2 regions of the Streptomyces paromomycinus genome follow, and region 2 is predicted to be linked to the other one. Evidence: riboswitches for the same ligand, from Rfam matches in the RefSeq annotation. Region 2 holds a riboswitch; the other holds the start of a gene.
What was found. Region 2 has a riboswitch for glycine ahead of gcvP (aminomethyl-transferring glycine dehydrogenase). Riboswitches for the same ligand answer to the same signal wherever they lie in the genome.

Region 1 (4,409 bases), 5.3 Mb from region 2:
CGGAGCCGGCGGACGACGCGGACGCGGCGGACGACCAGTCGGCCGCCCAGCCGAAGGCGCCGGTCAGCGACCCGCGGCCGGGCGACGGCGCCCAGCAGGCCGCCGACCCGCAGCCGGCCGCCGACGCGCAGCCGCCGGCGGACGCGCCGCGCCAGCAGCCCGCCGAGGCGCCGCAGCAGCAGGACGGCTCCTCACTGGTCAAATCGGTGCTCTCGCTGCCGACCGTGCTGCTCAAGGCCCTGGGCCTCTAGATCGGCCCGGCGCCGAGCGTCCGGAGGAGGCGCGGATGCGGGAGATATGTCTGGACTAGGACCGGTCGCGACGGGCCGTACGGAAGGTTCCGTACGGCCCGTCAGGTGTCCGGCATTCCGGACCTGAACCGACGGGTACGGACGCCCGCCCCCTCAGGAGGCGGGCCGCACCCGTACCCGAAGCCCCCGAGGGCGGCGCTCACTCGAAGGCGATATGCCGCAGCGACCCCGCCGCCGGCCGGTCCAGCAGGACGGCCGAGGTGAAGCCCGCGGGGAGCCGGGCCGCCCGGGCGCGGGCGGCCAGCCGCCGTACCGCGCGCCGGTGCCGGGCGAAGGCGTAACCGGAGACTCCGCGTCCACGCGAGCGCTGCCCGGACAGCGCGACCTCGGGCGGTACGTCCAGCAGCAGCAGGTGCAGTCCGCGTCCCCCGCGCCGGGCCTCGCGCGCGAGCCAGCGGCGTACCCACGTGAGCGTGCCGCAGTCGTGCACCACCACGCTGCCGCCGGAGCGCAGCGCCCGCCGCAGCCCCATGTAGTGGGAGGCCCGGACCAGCGGCCGGTAGAGCGCGTACGGAAGCCGGCGCAGCCTGCCGCGCTCCCAGCGCTCCCGTACGTCCTGCGAGTCGATGCGGTGCACGGCGGCGCCGCGCGCGTCGAGGGCGGGCACCACCCGGATCATGAGCGTGCTCTTGCCGCTGCCCGGCAGGCCGGAGACCACCACCACGTCGCCCGCCGCGAAGTGCAGTTCGGCCGCCTCGCGCGGGGTGTCGCGGTCCCTGAGGTCGACGACGTCCACCGCCGGTGCGTCCGGCGCCGCGGTACGCGTCCGGCCGGGGCGCACCACCCCGAGCGGCAGCCGCCGGGGCCCCGGCACGGCGGCCGGAACCGGCTCCGGGACACAGCCCGGGGGCGCGCCTCCCGGACTTGTCGCGAGTGCGGCCTGCCTGTGCACCGTGATCGCCCCTCCCCTGGTTCCGTCCCCTTACCCGAAGAGTGTCAAGAAAAGGTAATGCGCTTCAAGGAAATCCCACGATCCGTACAGTCCCAGGACACTGTCGTGACACCCCTGCGAACACCGGTACGACCAGGGCTCCTGTATCCGGCGATCCCGTGCGATGATGTGCGCGCCAAGTGCCGGTCCGCACACCACCGTGTGCGTCCTGGTACGGGTGCCACGCTCAGCCAACTCCATACCGGCCGTTTGAATCCGCGCGGGAGAGTCCCCGGCCGTCACGGCGGGGCGCCGAAGGAGCAAGTCCTCCCTTGAATCTCTCAGGCCCCGATACCGCGCGGGCGAGGCAGATCTGAAAAGCGGGCCGCCGTGGTGTGGCTCCACCCAAGGTGCAAGCCGGGACCGGTCACGGCCTTCCGGTGAACCTCTCAGGTTCCGATGACAGATGGGGAGACCGTCTTGTCACCCATGCCCGGGAGCCACCACCATGACCGAAGCCCCCCGCCGCACCGCGCTGGACGCGACACACCGCGCCCTCGGCGCGACCATGACCGACTTCGCCGGATGGGACATGCCGCTGCGCTACGGCAGCGAGCGTGACGAGCACGTCGCCGTGCGTACCCGCGCCGGCCTCTTCGACCTCTCGCACATGGGCGAGATCACCGTCACCGGCACCGGCGCCGCCGATCTGCTGGACTTCGCGCTGGTCGGCAACATCGGCGGCGTCGCCGTCGGCCGCGCCCGCTACACCATGATCTGTGACGCCGAGGGCGGCATCCTGGACGACCTGATCGTCTACCGCCTCGGCGAGACGGAGTACATGGTCGTCGCCAACGCTTCCAACGCCCAGGTCGTGCTGGACGCGCTCACCGAGCGGGCGGAAGGTTTCGACGCCGAGGTGCGCGACGACCGGGACGCGTACGCGCTGCTCGCCGTGCAGGGTCCGGAGTCCCCCGGCATCCTCAAGGGCCTGACCGACGCCGACCTGGACGGTCTGAAGTACTACGCCGGGCTGCCCGGCACCGTCGCGGGCGTCCCGGCGCTGATCGCACGTACCGGCTACACCGGCGAGGACGGTTTTGAGCTGTTCGTCCGCCCGGCCGACGCGGTCGCCCTCTGGGAGGCGCTGACCGAGGCCGGCAAGGACGCGGGCCTGGTCCCCTGCGGCCTGTCCTGCCGGGACACCCTGCGCCTGGAGGCGGGCATGCCGCTGTACGGGCACGAGCTGACCACGGACACCACCCCGTTCGACGCGGGCCTGGGCCGGGTCGTGAAGTTCGAGAAGACGACGAACGGCGGCGACTTCGTGGGCCGCGCCGCCCTGGAGGCGGCCCGGGACCGGGCCGAGGCCAATCCGCCGCGCAAGCTGGTCGGCCTGATCGCCGAGGGCCGCCGGGTGCCGCGCGCCGGATACCCGGTCGTGGGCCCCGACGGCGCCGTCATCGGCGAGGTCACCTCCGGTGCCCCCTCGCCCACCCTCGGCAAGCCCGTCGCCATGGCGTATGTGGACGCCGCGCACGCCGCGCCCGGCACCGCCGGTGTGGCGGTGGACATCCGTGGCACCCATGAGCCGTACGAGGTCGTGGCGCTCCCCTTCTACAAGCGCCAGAAGTGACGCCCGCGGCCCCGCCCCGGACGTACTCCCGTCTCACCTGTCAAGACCCCTGCACCGAGCACGCCACCGTATCCAGGAGAATCAAGACATGAACAACCCCCAGCAGCTGCGCTACAGCAAGGAGCACGAGTGGCTGTCGGCCGCCGAGGAGGGCGTCTCGACGATCGGCATCACCGAGCACGCCGCCAACGCGCTCGGCGACGTCGTCTTCGTGCAGCTCCCCGCGGTCGGTGACTCGGTCACGGCGGGCGAGACCTGCGGTGAGCTGGAGTCGACCAAGTCCGTCAGCGATCTCTACTCCCCCGTCGACGGCGAGGTCACGGAGATCAACGAGGACGTGGTGAGCGACCCCTCGCTGGTGAACACCGCCCCGTTCGAGGGCGGCTGGCTGTTCAAGGTGAAGGTCAGCGGCGAGCCGGACGACCTGCTCTCGGCCGACGAGTACACCGCCTTCACCGGCTGACAAGCCCACCCCGCCGCCCGGCGGGGCCGTGCGCCCCGCGAACCCCAGGAAGTAGTCATGTCGCTTCTGAACAGCTCCCTCCACGAGCTCGACCCCGACGTCGCCGCCGCCGTCGACGCCGAGCTCCACCGTCAGCAGTCCACCCTCGAAATGATCGCGTCGGAGAACTTCGCCCCGGCCGCCGTCATGGAGGCCCAGGGCTCGGTCCTCACCAACAAGTACGCCGAGGGCTACCCGGGCCGCCGCTACTACGGCGGCTGCGAGCACGTCGACGTGGTCGAGCGGATCGCCATCGACCGGATCAAGGCGCTGTTCGGCGCCGAGGCCGCGAACGTGCAGCCGCACTCCGGCGCGCAGGCCAACGCGGCCGCGATGTTCGCGCTGCTCAAGCCGGGCGACACGATCATGGGTCTGAACCTCGCGCACGGCGGGCACCTGACCCACGGCATGAAGATCAACTTCTCCGGCAAGCTCTACAACGTGGTGCCCTACCACGTCGACGAGGAGTCCGGCCAGGTCGACATGGGCGAGGTCGAGCGCCTGGCCAAGGAGACCCGTCCGCAGCTCATCGTGGCCGGCTGGTCGGCGTACCCGCGTCAGCTCGACTTCGCGGCGTTCCGCCGGATCGCCGACGAGGTCGGCGCGTACCTGATGGTCGACATGGCGCACTTCGCGGGCCTGGTGGCGGCCGGGCTGCACCCCAACCCGGTGCCGCACGCGCACGTCGTGACCACCACCACGCACAAGACCCTCGGCGGTCCGCGCGGCGGTGTGATCCTGTCCACCCAGGAGCTCGCCAAGAAGATCAACTCGGCGGTCTTCCCGGGCCAGCAGGGCGGCCCGCTGGAGCACGTCATCGCGGCGAAGGCGGTGTCCTTCAAGGTCGCGGCGAGCGAGGAGTTCAAGGAGCGCCAGCAGCGCACCCTGGACGGCGCGCGCATCCTCGCCGAGCGGCTGACGCAGTCCGACGTCACCGAGGCCGGCGTCTCGGTGCTGTCCGGCGGCACCGACGTGCACCTGGTCCTGGTGGACCTGCGCAACAGCGAGCTGGACGGCCAGCAGGCCGAGGACCGCCTCCACGAGGTCGGCATCACGGTCAACCGCAACGCCGTCCCGAACGACCCGCGG
Region 2 (4,409 bases):
GGACCGTCGTGATCAAGGTGCGTAACTACGACTTCTCCACGCTGACCAGGTCGGAGACGCTGCGCGGGCCCACGGACGACCAGGGCGTGGTGCGGGAGGCCGCGGCCCGGCTGCTGGACCTGGTGGACACGACGGGCGGCGTACGGCTGCTGGGTGTGGGGGTGACCGGCCTCGCGGATTTCACGCAGGAGGACCTGTTCGCCCAGGTGGCGACGGAGAAGGCGGCCGAGGAGGAGGCCGAGCGGGCGCGCCGGGCGGCCGACGAGGCCGCGCGGCTGGCCGCCGACGAGCCCGAGCGGCCCCGACGCTGGCTCCCGGGGCTCGACGTGATCCATGACGAGCACGGGGCGGGCTGGGTGCAGGGCAGCGGCGTGGGCCGGGTGACCGTACGGTTCGAGCAGCCGTGGTCCGGGCCCGGGCGGGTGCGCACGTTCCCGGTCGAGGACCCCGCGCTGCGGCCCGGTGAGCCGCTGCCGCTGGTGGGCGGTCCGCCGGACGGGTGGCGCGACGGGCTGCCGGGCGGTCTGCCCGGCGGTTTGCCCGGCGGGGCGGGCGGGTCCGGCGGTCGTGGTGAGCGCGAGGCCGGGGAGGTGGACGGGCCTGGCGGATCGGGGGAGGCCGGTGGCCCCGGCGGGTCCGGGGAAGCCGACGAGCCCGGCGGGTCCGGGGGCGCCGGCCGTCCCGGCGGGCCCGGCGGTGGCGTGCTGGAGGAGCCCGGCGGGCCCGGCGGTGGCGTGCTGAGGGAACCCGGCGGGCCCGGCGGCGACGTGCTGAAGGAGCCAGACGGGCCCGGCGGCGACATGCTGAGGGAACCCGACGGGCCCGGCGGCGACATGCTGAGGGAACCCGACGGACCCGGCGGCGACATGCTGGAGGAACCCGACGAATCCGGCGACGGTGTGGCGGAGGCGTCCGGCGGCCGTGAGGCTCCTCCCTCTCCGCCCGGTGTTCAGTCCTCCGCGCCGGCCACCCGCCCGAACTCCGTGTCGGCCGGCGCGGCGTCCGAGCCGGGCGCGGGATCGGGGGCCGGGATGTCCAGACGGTAGTGGTGATAGAGCTGTAGTTCCTGCTCCGGCGAGAGGTGGCGGCCCACCCCGAAGTCCGGCGCGTCCCTGATCAGCTTGCGGTCGTAGGGGACGTGCAGTGCCTCGTCGACCAGATCGCTGGGCTCCAGGGGCACGAACGCGTCCCGGCTGAAGATCCCGGTGCGTACGGCCGCCCATTCCGGTTCACCGGTCGCGTCGTCCAGGTACACCTCGTCGACGGTGCCGATCTTGGTTCCGTTCTTGTCGAACGCCTTGCGGCCGATCAAGCTGCGGGGATCGATATCGGTCTGCACGGTCCCTCCTAGTGGTCGCAACTGCCTTGTGACAACTACCAAACGGCACAATTCATGCCCCGGCCACTCGAAGGAACGTCCGTTCGCCGCGCTGGTAGGCTGGCGAGCGGCTGTCGACCCCATGCGGGAGAGTCCTTCGTCGATCTTGGCGGAGGCGCCGAAGGAGCAACTCCTCCCCGGAATCTCTCAGGCTCACGTACCGCATGGACGAGGTCACTCTGGAAAGCAGGGCGGGCCACGGGCGGACACAGCGCCGGAACCCTTCCTCACCGACGGTGAAAGCCGGTACCGCGTGCGGGACCGGTGAAGCTCTCAGGTTGAGATGACAGAGGGGGAGGCCGTCCGGGCACCAGCGCCGTGGTGCCCCGCGTAGGTCGAAACGACCAGGAGGCCCCCGCAGATGACCACCACCCGCAGCTCCCTGACCGAGCTGGAACGAGGCACCCCGTTCGAGCAGCGGCACATCGGCCCCGGCCCGGAGGCCCAGGCCAAGATGCTGGCGCAGGTCGGGTTCGGATCGCTGGACGAACTGACCGCGGCCGCCGTACCGGACGTGATCAAGAGCGCGGAGGCGCTGGGCCTGCCCCAGGGCCGTACGGAGGCCGAGGTCCTCGCCGAGCTGCGGGCGCTCGCGGACCGCAACCAGGTGCTCGCCCCGATGATCGGGCTCGGTTACCACGGCACGTTCACCCCGCCGGTGATCCTGCGCAACGTGATGGAGAACCCCGCCTGGTACACGGCCTACACCCCGTACCAGCCGGAGATCTCGCAGGGCCGGCTCGAAGCGCTGCTCAATTTCCAGACCATGGTCGCCGACCTGACCGGACTGCCCACCTCCGGTGCCTCGCTGCTGGACGAGGGCACGGCCGCGGCCGAGGCGATGGCCCTCTCGCGGCGCGTGGGCAAGGTCAAGCAGGGCGTCTTCCTGGTCGACGCCGACTGTCTGCCGCAGACCGTCGCCGTCATCCGGACCCGCGCCGAGCCGACCGGCGTCGAGGTCGTGGTGGCCGACCTGTCCGAGGGCATCCCGGCGGAGGCCGCCGAGCGCGGTGTCTTCGGCGTGCTGCTCCAGTACCCGGGTGCCTCCGGCGCCGTACGGGACCCGCGTGCCGTCATCGAGCAGGCGCACGAGCTGGGCGCGATCGTGACCGTCGCCGCCGACCTGCTGGCGCTGACGCTGCTGACCTCGCCGGGCGAGCTGGGCGCCGACATCGCCGTCGGCACCACGCAGCGCTTCGGCGTCCCGATGGGCTTCGGCGGCCCGCACGCCGGATTCATGGCCGTACGGGAGAAGTTCGCCCGCAGCCTGCCCGGCCGGCTGGTGGGCGTGTCGGTGGACGCCGACGGGAACAAGGCGTACCGGCTCGCTCTCCAGACGCGTGAGCAGCACATCCGCCGGGAAAAGGCCACCAGCAACATCTGCACCGCGCAGGTGCTGCTCGCGGTGATGGCGGGCATGTACGCCGTGTACCACGGCCCGGACGGCCTCGCCGCCATCGCGCGCCGTACCCACCGCTACGCGTCCATACTCGCGGCGGGCCTGCGGGCCGGCGGGGTGGAGGTCGTGCACGGCGGCTACTTCGACACGCTGACCGTACGGGTGCCGGGCCGGGCCGCCGAGGCCGTCGCCGCGGCCCGCGAGGCCGGGGTCAACCTGCGGCTGGTCGACGCCGACCTGGTGGGCGTCGCCTGCGACGAGACCACCGGACGCGCGCAGGTGCACGCGGTGTGGGGCGCCTTCGGCGTCCAGGCCGACATCGAGCAGCTCGACGCGACCGTGGCCGACGCGCTGCCCGAGGAGCTGCTGCGCGGCGACGCGTACCTGACGCACCCGGTCTTCCACCAGCACCGTTCCGAGACCGCGATGCTGCGCTACCTGCGCCGCCTGTCGGACAAGGACTACGCGCTGGACCGCGGCATGATCCCGCTCGGCTCGTGCACCATGAAGCTGAACGCGACGACCGAGATGGAGCCGGTCACCTGGCCCGAGTTCGGGCAGCTGCACCCGTTCGCGCCGGTCGAGCAGGCGCAGGGCTACCTCACGCTCATCGCGGAGCTGGAGGAGCGGCTGGCCACGGTCACCGGCTACGACAAGGTCTCCATCCAGCCGAACGCCGGTTCGCAGGGTGAACTGGCCGGCCTGCTGGCCGTACGCGCGTACCACCGCGCCAACGGCGACGAGCAGCGCACCGTCTGCCTGATCCCCTCCTCGGCGCACGGCACCAACGCCGCCAGCGCCGTGATGGCCGGCATGAAGGTCGTCGTCGTCAAGACCGGCGAGGACGGCGAGGTGGACACCGACGACCTGCACGCAAAGATCGAGCAGTACCGGGACCAGCTCGCGGTGCTGATGGTGACCTACCCGTCCACGCACGGCGTGTTCGAGGAGCACATCACGCAGATCTGCGCGGCCGTGCACGACGCGGGCGGTCAGGTGTACGTGGACGGCGCCAACCTCAACGCGCTGGTCGGCCTCGCCGAGCCCGGCAAGTTCGGCGGCGACGTCTCGCACCTGAACCTGCACAAGACCTTCTGCATCCCGCACGGCGGCGGCGGTCCCGGCGTCGGCCCGGTCGGCGTGCGCGCCCACCTGGCGCCGTACCTGCCCAACCACCCGCTGCAGCCCACCGCGGGCCCGGAGACGGGAGTCGGCCCCATCTCCGCGGCGCCGTGGGGTTCCGCGGGCATCCTGCCCATCTCCTGGGCGTACGTCCGGCTGATGGGCGGCGCGGGGCTCACGCGCGCCACCCAGGTCGCGGTGCTCGGCGCCAACTACATCGCCAAGCGCCTGGAGCCGCACTACCCCGTGCTCTACACCGGCCCCGGCGGCCTGGTCGCGCACGAGTGCATCATCGACGTACGGCCGCTGACCAAGGCGACCGGGGTGAGCATCGACGACGTCGCCAAGCGGCTGATCGACTACGGCTTCCACGCGCCGACGATGTCCTTCCCGGTGGCCGGCACGCTGATGATCGAGCCGACCGAGAGCGAGGACCTGCACGAGCTGGACCGCTTCTGCGAGGCGATGATCGCGATCCGCGCGGAGATCGACAAGGTCGGCTCGGGGGAG

Region 1: linked by a shared signal. The riboswitch ahead of gcvT (glycine cleavage system aminomethyltransferase GcvT) and the one ahead of gcvP (aminomethyl-transferring glycine dehydrogenase) in region 2 are both predicted to bind glycine.

What each region holds. Positions count from the first base shown of each region.
Region 1 is NZ_BHZD01000001.1:3,145,936-3,150,344, forward strand. It holds gene OEIGOIKO_RS12690 (hypothetical protein) at 1-251, shown strand, start outside; gene OEIGOIKO_RS12695 (AAA family ATPase) at 451-1,203, opposite strand; glycine riboswitch at 1,454-1,549, shown strand; glycine riboswitch at 1,550-1,658, shown strand; gene gcvT (glycine cleavage system aminomethyltransferase GcvT) at 1,691-2,818, shown strand; gene gcvH (glycine cleavage system protein GcvH) at 2,907-3,281, shown strand; gene glyA (serine hydroxymethyltransferase) at 3,339-4,409, shown strand, end outside.
Region 2 is NZ_BHZD01000001.1:8,459,818-8,464,226, forward strand. It holds gene OEIGOIKO_RS36420 (DNA polymerase IV) at 1-1,046, shown strand, start outside; gene OEIGOIKO_RS36425 (PRC-barrel domain-containing protein) at 950-1,339, opposite strand; glycine riboswitch at 1,454-1,551, shown strand; gene gcvP (aminomethyl-transferring glycine dehydrogenase) at 1,740-4,409, shown strand, end outside.